One region of the Ornithinimicrobium carbonis genome, then DNA from elsewhere that is predicted to be linked to it. Evidence: riboswitches for the same ligand, from Rfam matches in the RefSeq annotation. Region 1 holds a riboswitch; the other holds the start of a gene.
The links. Region 1 has a riboswitch for thiamine pyrophosphate ahead of ACWHYA_RS06450 (ABC transporter permease). Riboswitches for the same ligand answer to the same signal wherever they lie in the genome.
Positions count from the first base shown of each region.

Region 2: another riboswitch for thiamine pyrophosphate. It lies ahead of ACWHYA_RS12985 (YkoF family thiamine/hydroxymethylpyrimidine-binding protein); the one in region 1 lies ahead of ACWHYA_RS06450 (ABC transporter permease).

Region 1 covers NZ_OZ348993.1:1,446,410-1,449,798, forward strand. Annotated here, with positions in the region: gene ACWHYA_RS06440 (hypothetical protein) at 573-815, opposite strand; gene ACWHYA_RS06445 (sugar transferase) at 821-1,447, opposite strand; TPP riboswitch at 1,843-1,949, shown strand; gene ACWHYA_RS06450 (ABC transporter permease) at 1,940-3,389, shown strand, end outside.
Region 2 covers NZ_OZ348993.1:2,832,480-2,835,868, forward strand. Annotated here, with positions in the region: gene ACWHYA_RS12965 (cytidine deaminase family protein) at 1-279, opposite strand, end outside; gene ACWHYA_RS12970 (DUF6290 family protein) at 340-582, opposite strand; gene ACWHYA_RS12975 (hypothetical protein) at 566-889, opposite strand; gene ACWHYA_RS12980 (hypothetical protein) at 957-1,205, opposite strand; TPP riboswitch at 1,334-1,443, shown strand; gene ACWHYA_RS12985 (YkoF family thiamine/hydroxymethylpyrimidine-binding protein) at 1,497-2,186, shown strand; gene ACWHYA_RS12990 (ECF transporter S component) at 2,190-2,837, shown strand; gene ACWHYA_RS12995 (ABC transporter ATP-binding protein) at 2,834-3,389, shown strand, end outside.

The sequences.
Region 1 (3,389 bases):
GCTCAGGTAGAAGTAGGACAGGACCAGGGCCACGGCCGACCACAGCGCGAACGCGTTGGCGTTGATGAAGAGCCCCGTGGAGCGCCCGTAGATGACGTAGGCCTCCGACAGCGAGCGCTGCGTGGCGGCGTCCCACTCCTGCAGGGGCGTCCACAGCGCGTCCGGCACGATGCCCACCCGGAAGAGGGTCTGCCCCAGCCCGTAGCCCCCCTGGACCAGGATCGCCGCGTGCACGAACGGCAGCAGCCGGGCTCCGGCCGCGGCCGTCAGGGCGAGGACGGCGAGCGGGACGAGCACCACTATCCAGAAGTAGAGCGAGGTCATCCCGTAGGTGCCGAGAAGGACCCCGAGCAGGGGCAGGACCAGCAGCAGCACGAAGAGCGGTCCGACGCTGACGACCCAGCCGCCGCGGATGGTGGGCCGGGGCGAGCCGGCCTGGATCCAGGCGAGGAAGGCGGCGGCGACGAACGCGATCTCCAGCACCGGCACCCCCGGGAACCCGGGGACCCGACCCGGGTGCACCCGCTCCCCGAGGGTGAGGTAGGCGACGAACAGGGTCATCGCGACGGTCGTCACGGTGCGGGCTCCCGCAGCCGGTGCAGTCCGTCCGCGTCCGCGAGCACGCGCCCGTGCTGCTCCCACCCGCCCCCGGCACCGGCTGCGCGCGCCTGCTCGGCCAGCGGCTCGCGGACGCCCGGCTCCAGCAGGCTGCGGACCGCCCGGGCCAGCAGGTCGACCTCCGGGGGCCAGTCAGGCTGCTCCGGGGCGGTGCTCTCCAACCAGAGGACGGCCGTGCGCGGGATCTGGTCGGGCACCGGCGTCACATCCCCTTGAATCGGACCACCTCGACGACGGTGGCCAGCAGGATCCGCACGTCCGTCAGGCAGGTGGCCCGGCGGACGTAGTCGAGGTCGTAGTCGAGCTTCTGGTGCCAGTCTGCCACCGAGGTGGTGTAGCAGTGCCGGACCTGGGCCAGGCCGGTCAGCCCGGGCCGGACGCTGTGCCGCTGGGGGAAGGAGGAGAACTCCGCGGTAAGGAGCCCGACCAGCTCGGGACGTTCCGGACGGGGACCGACCAGCGACATGTCCCCGCGCAGGATGTTGATCGCCTGGGGCATCTCGTCGAGGTGGCTGGCCCGCAGGAGCCGGCCGAGGCGGGTGACCCGCGGGTCCCCGCAGTAGGTCCAGCGGGGCAGACCGTCCTCCTCCGCGCACGGAACCATCGAGCGCAGCTTGTAGATGGAGAAGGGTCGACCGTCCAGGCCGACCCGGACCTGGGTGTGGAAGACGGGACCACGGCTGTCCAGCTTGAGCAGCAGGGCCATCAGGGGCAGCGTCAGCGCGAGGACCACGAGCAGGACCAGACCCCCCGAGACGTCCAGGAGCCGCTTGGTCCGGGAGGCCACCAGCGGGTGTCGGGTGTCGACGGTCGCCGGAACGAACCTCACCCGTGACGGGACGCGCAGCGTCGTGCCTGCATGTCCGAACTGTTGAACGGCCGAACGTATCGTCGGCGTCGCCATGATCTGCAGCCCCCGAGACTGTCTGTCAGGCCGGCCGTGAGGCCCCTGGTCGGTCAGGCCATGGAGGATCCGGTGGATCGGCCCAGGCGCGTAACCCGTCTCCTGCTCGGCGTGGACTCCCCGACACGCACAGCCTCATCTGTCCCCACTCCTTCATCGTCACGGGACGATCGATGACGGTTGAGCGTATCGCTTTGAGTCCGCTCTGGATAGAGATTTTGTGAGATTGGTCTCCTCTGTCTTTACCTCCCTTTGACCTGCGCTTTAGGAGCGCGAGGTCCACGCGCGCCCCTCTCCACCCCGTCGCGTACGCTCGAACCCGTACACGACAGGGGAGCGCCCCGGCGCTGAGAGTGCGGCCCGCAGCCGCAGACCCTCCGAACCTGATCCGGTCAGCACCGGCGAAGGAAGTCGACCATGACTCCGCCCACCACCGCACCGGCGCGCCGGTCGCCGTTCCCGACCCCGCCCGGCCCCGCGCCCGGGGGCAGGACCGCGCGGCGGGGGCGGACGGCATACCCCTCCGGGCCGGGCCTGGTGCTCGGACTGGCGGCGCTGCTCCCGCTGGCCTTCCTCGCCGTCTTCTTCCTGCTGCCCGTCGGCGGGATGCTGGCGCGCGGGTTCCTGCCCGAGGGGCGGCTGGACCTCTCCGGGGTGCCCGACGTGCTCGGGCGGGCGCGCACCCTGCGGGTGCTGTGGTTCACGCTGTGGAGCTCGGCGGCCGGCACTGTGGGGACGCTGCTGCTGGGGCTGCCGACGGCGTACGTGCTCTACCGCCTGCGCTTCCCCGGCCGCGGCCTGCTGCGGGCGGTCGTCATCATGCCGTTCGTGCTGCCGACGGTGGTCGTCGGCGTGATGTTCCGCTCGCTGCTCTCCAGCGGCGGGCCGCTGGGGTTCCTCGGCGTCGACGGCACGTGGGTGCCGATCCTGCTGGCGTTCGTCTTCTTCAACCTGGCCGTCGTCGTGCGTACCGTCGGGGGGATGTGGGAGGGGCTGGACCGGCGGGCGGAGGAGTCCGCCGCCACCCTCGGGGCCACCCCCTGGCAGGTATGGCGCACCGTCACCCTCCCCGCGCTCGCGCCCGCCGTCGTCTCGGCGGCCACGCTCGTCTTCCTCTTCTGCTCGACCGCGTTCGGGGTGGTGCTGACGCTGGGCGGGCTGCGCTACGGGACGATCGAGACCGAGATCTACCTGCTGACCACGCAGTTCCTCGACCTGCAGGGGGCGGCGGTGCTGTCGGTGCTGCAGCTGGTGGCCGTCGTGGCGATGCTGACGCTGGCGGCACGGACCCGGCGGCGCACCGAGGGGGCGCTGAAGCGGGTGGGTGCCAAGGCGGCGGCGCGCGGGCCGCGCGCGGACGACATACCCGCGCTGGTGGTGACCGGACTGGCGGTGGCGCTCGTGCTCGTGCCCGTCGGCACGCTCGTGGTGCGCTCGCTGCGGCGGGGCGGGGGGTGGACGCTGGAGAACTACCGGATGCTGACCGACCCGGCCTCGACGCCGGTGCTGCGGGTCAGCGTGGTCGACGCGGTGGAGAACTCGCTGCGCACCGCCGTCGACGCGACCGTCATCGCCATGACGCTCGGGCTGGTCGTCGCGCTCGTGGTCTCGCGCCGGCCGCGCTCGCCGCGGTGGGCGCGGACGGTGTCGGTGCTGGACGGGGCCTTCATGCTGCCGCTGGGGATCTCGGCGGTGACCGTGGGCTTCGGCTTCCTCATCACCCTCGACCGGCCGCCGCTGGACCTGCGCTCCTCGCCGGTGCTCGTGCCGATCGCGCAGGCGATGGTGGCGCTGCCGCTGGTGGTGCGGACCCTGACGCCGGTGCTGCGCTCGGTCGACCCGCGGCAGCGGGAGGCGGCCGCGGCGC
Region 2 (3,389 bases), 1.4 Mb from region 1:
CTCGCGGCACCGACCGCACGGTGCGAGTACCTTGTGGTCGGCGCCGACAGCAACCATGCGAACGACGACGTTCTGGCCGTGTGTAAGCATGGCGGCCGCGGCGGCGTGCTCGGCACAGAAGCCAAGTGATGATGCCGTATCGACGCAAACTCCCACGAACACCTCTCCCTGCACGGTCTCAAGAGCAGCGCCGACCGTTCCACACGATGCTGACGGTGATAGTTGGCGTGGCGCCACCACATCGGTCGCTCGTTCCCGAAGATCATCGAAGTGCGCCATGTGACCACCCTCGCACGCAGGCTGCACGACAGGATCGACCAGCGGCAGATTAGTGCGTTTTCAGGCGCTCTCTTGGTCTAGCCGTTCGAGGATCCAGGAACGCACCAGCGTAGACGCAGGTAGGTGCTTGGCCTCGGCCACGCTTTGGACCCGCGCCTGCTCGTCGGCGCTCAGCCGTACGGAGTACACCTGCGACCGGTTCGGGCGTTTGCCCTCGGTTCCTGCCGGGTAGGGGTCGTCCTTGGTCCGCTCGGACTCCTCGCGCAACCCGGAGATCAGCTGGGGGTCAACAGTCTTGGCCATCGTCGAGTCCTTCCTGATAGATCTGCAGGTCGGCCCCGGTGGCCGGCCAGGCATTCACTCCGTGCAGCTCGCCGTCGAGATCGCGGTAGGCGATGAGAACCAGGACGCGGCCGGCAGAGGGTGAGCGGCCGATGAACCTGGAGGCGCCCATGCGTGACTTGGGATCCGGCTCCAACGCCACCATGTCGGCGTCGGCCAGGAGCTCGCGGGTCCAGTCGGGGTCGATGTCCAAGGCGTCGGCGTAGCGACTGGAACGGGAGCTGATGTAGTCCATCGACTCGACGTCCCAGTGAAGCTCTGCACTCACTACCTCAGTATGTCACTGAACGACGATGTAGTACAGAGTTTCAGTGGGGCGGCCCACTGCCGATCGTTCAGGAGGTCAATGACGTTGACGCGACCCGCGGCAGATGAGTGCATACGGCGGCGCTGCCCGAAGTCCTGATCCTCAGCTCCGCCGCTGCAATACTGCGGCATGCCACTCGCTCCTCCCGGTCCGCGGCGTCGTACTCGGCCAGGATCGCCGCCTTGAACTCGGCGGTGAACGAGCGCCGCTTGGGACGGTCAGCACGAGGAGCCATGGCCCCATCATCGGCGCCGACGTCAGCAACCGTCATCGTCATCTCAAAGTGTCCATTTCTCGCCCCGTGCGAGGTCAGTAGCAGATCAGCGGTGGTGTCTCACCTCATCCTGACGCACAGGGCTTGACGAACGCCGTGTGGACAACCGAACGCCGCCTGACTAGTCTTGTCACCGACCCCCGGGGAGCGCTGGGAAGAGCGCTGAGAGTGCGGAAAGTCCGCAGACCCGTACACCTGATCCGGTTCGTACCGGCGTAGGGAGCAGGGCACTCGCCGTCGTCGGACGATGGCGGGTCTCGTCGAGGTACCCTCGGGCCCGAGAGAGGGACCGTGATGAGCACGTCGACCACCCGGCCGAGCCGGCCGGCCACGACCACCGCTGGAACCACCGCAGGCGCCACCCCGGCCGAGCTCGGGATCGGCTTGCGGTTCAGCATCCATCCCCACACCGACGACTTCGTCGACGTCATCCTGGGCGCGCTCGCCGACGTCGCGGCGGCAGGCCTGACCAAGGGCCTGGTTAGTGAGACCGACGAGGTCAGCACCTACGTCGGCGCCAAGGACTGGCCCGCCGAGCAGCGCCTGGCCGCCTACCTGTCCGCGGTCATCGCGGCGGCCTACCGCCGCTCCGGCGGCGGGCACGTCGTCGCCCACGCGCTTTTCTCGCGTGGCTGCCCGGGCGAGGTCGCCTGCGACCTGTCGGTGACCGGCCTGCCCAGCCCGGCGCCCGTCGAGCTGGAGCCGACCGGCATCCGGGCCGCGGCCCAGTGGTCGCTGTACCCGCTGCTCGACGGCGGCAGCGACGCGGGGGACCACATGGCGCACATCGAGTCCGCCATCGCCGCCGCCCACGATCGCGGGACGGCGGCGTTGCCGAACCACTACGCCACCAAGCTCACCGGTGACGTGTCCGAGGTGCTGGCCACCGCCGTCGACGCGTGGGCTCAGGTCGGGGCCCACGTCCCGCACGCCGTCACCCACCTGACGATCTCGGTCGGCTCGCCGAGCCAGGCAGAGGGCTGAGCGATGACCAGCACCGACAAGACCGGCGACGGCAGCGTCGGCGCCGGCGCGCCGCGCACCGGCCGGACGCCGAGCGCCCGCCAGGGCTGGGCCATGAAGGACCTCGTCCTCATGGTCGTGCTGGGCGTCGTCTTCGGCTTCGTCTACTGGGCGCTCGTCCAGGCGTGGAACGGCCTGGCCGTGCTCATGGGCCCGGCTGGCGACCTGGCGCAGCACGTCCTGCTCGGCGGGTGGCTGATCGTCGCGCCGATCGCCATCGCGATCATCCGGCGCCCGTTCGCCGGCATCATCGCCGAGGTCATCGCCTCCGTCATCGAGGTCGTCTTCCTCGGCTCCCCCGTGGGGCCGCTGCTGATCCTCGCCGCCGCGATCCAGGGCGCGGGCAGCGAGCTGCCGTTCGCGCTCACCCGGTACCGCCGCTTCGGCTGGGGCGTCTTCGCCCTGTCCGGGCTGCTCGGCGCCTTCCTGGTGTTCTTCTACTCGGCCTTCCGCTCCGGCTGGTACGGGCAGGACATCTTCCCGTTGCGTCTGATCATGCAGTGCGTCTCCGGCGTGGTCCTCGGCGGCCTGCTCGCCAAGGTGGTGGTCGACGCGCTGGCGCGCACCGGCGTCGTCGACAACTTCGCCATCGGCCGCGCCGCGCACCGATGACGACGCCGCCCGGGCCGCCCGTCGTCACGCTCGACGGCGTCAGCGTCCGGTTCCCGCGCCGCGCCACCCCGGTGCTGCGGGACGTCTCCCTGCGCCTGGCGCCGGGCGAGCAGGTGGTGATCCTCGGCGCGTCCGGGTCCGGGAAGTCGACGGTGCTGCACACGATCACCGGCGTCGTCCCGCACACGGTCCACGCCGAGCTGGACGGCGAGGTCACCGTCGCCGGGACGACGACGGCGGCGACCACCGTGGTCGAGCGGTCCCGGTACCTCGGCGTGGTGGCGCAGGACCCCTCCTCGGCGGTGTGCCTGCCGGACGTGGAGCAGGAGCTTGCCCTGCCGCTGGAGAACCACGCGGCCGACCGCTCGACGATCGACCGCCGCATCGGCGATGCCCTCGCCGCGGTCGGCGCCGGCCACCTGCGGCGGCGGGCGACGGCCGCGCTCTCGGGCGGGGAGTCGCAACGGGTGGCGCTCGCGGCCGCCCTGGTGACCGAGCCGGACGTGCTCCTTCTCGACGAGCCCACCTCCATGCTCGACCCCGACGGCGTGG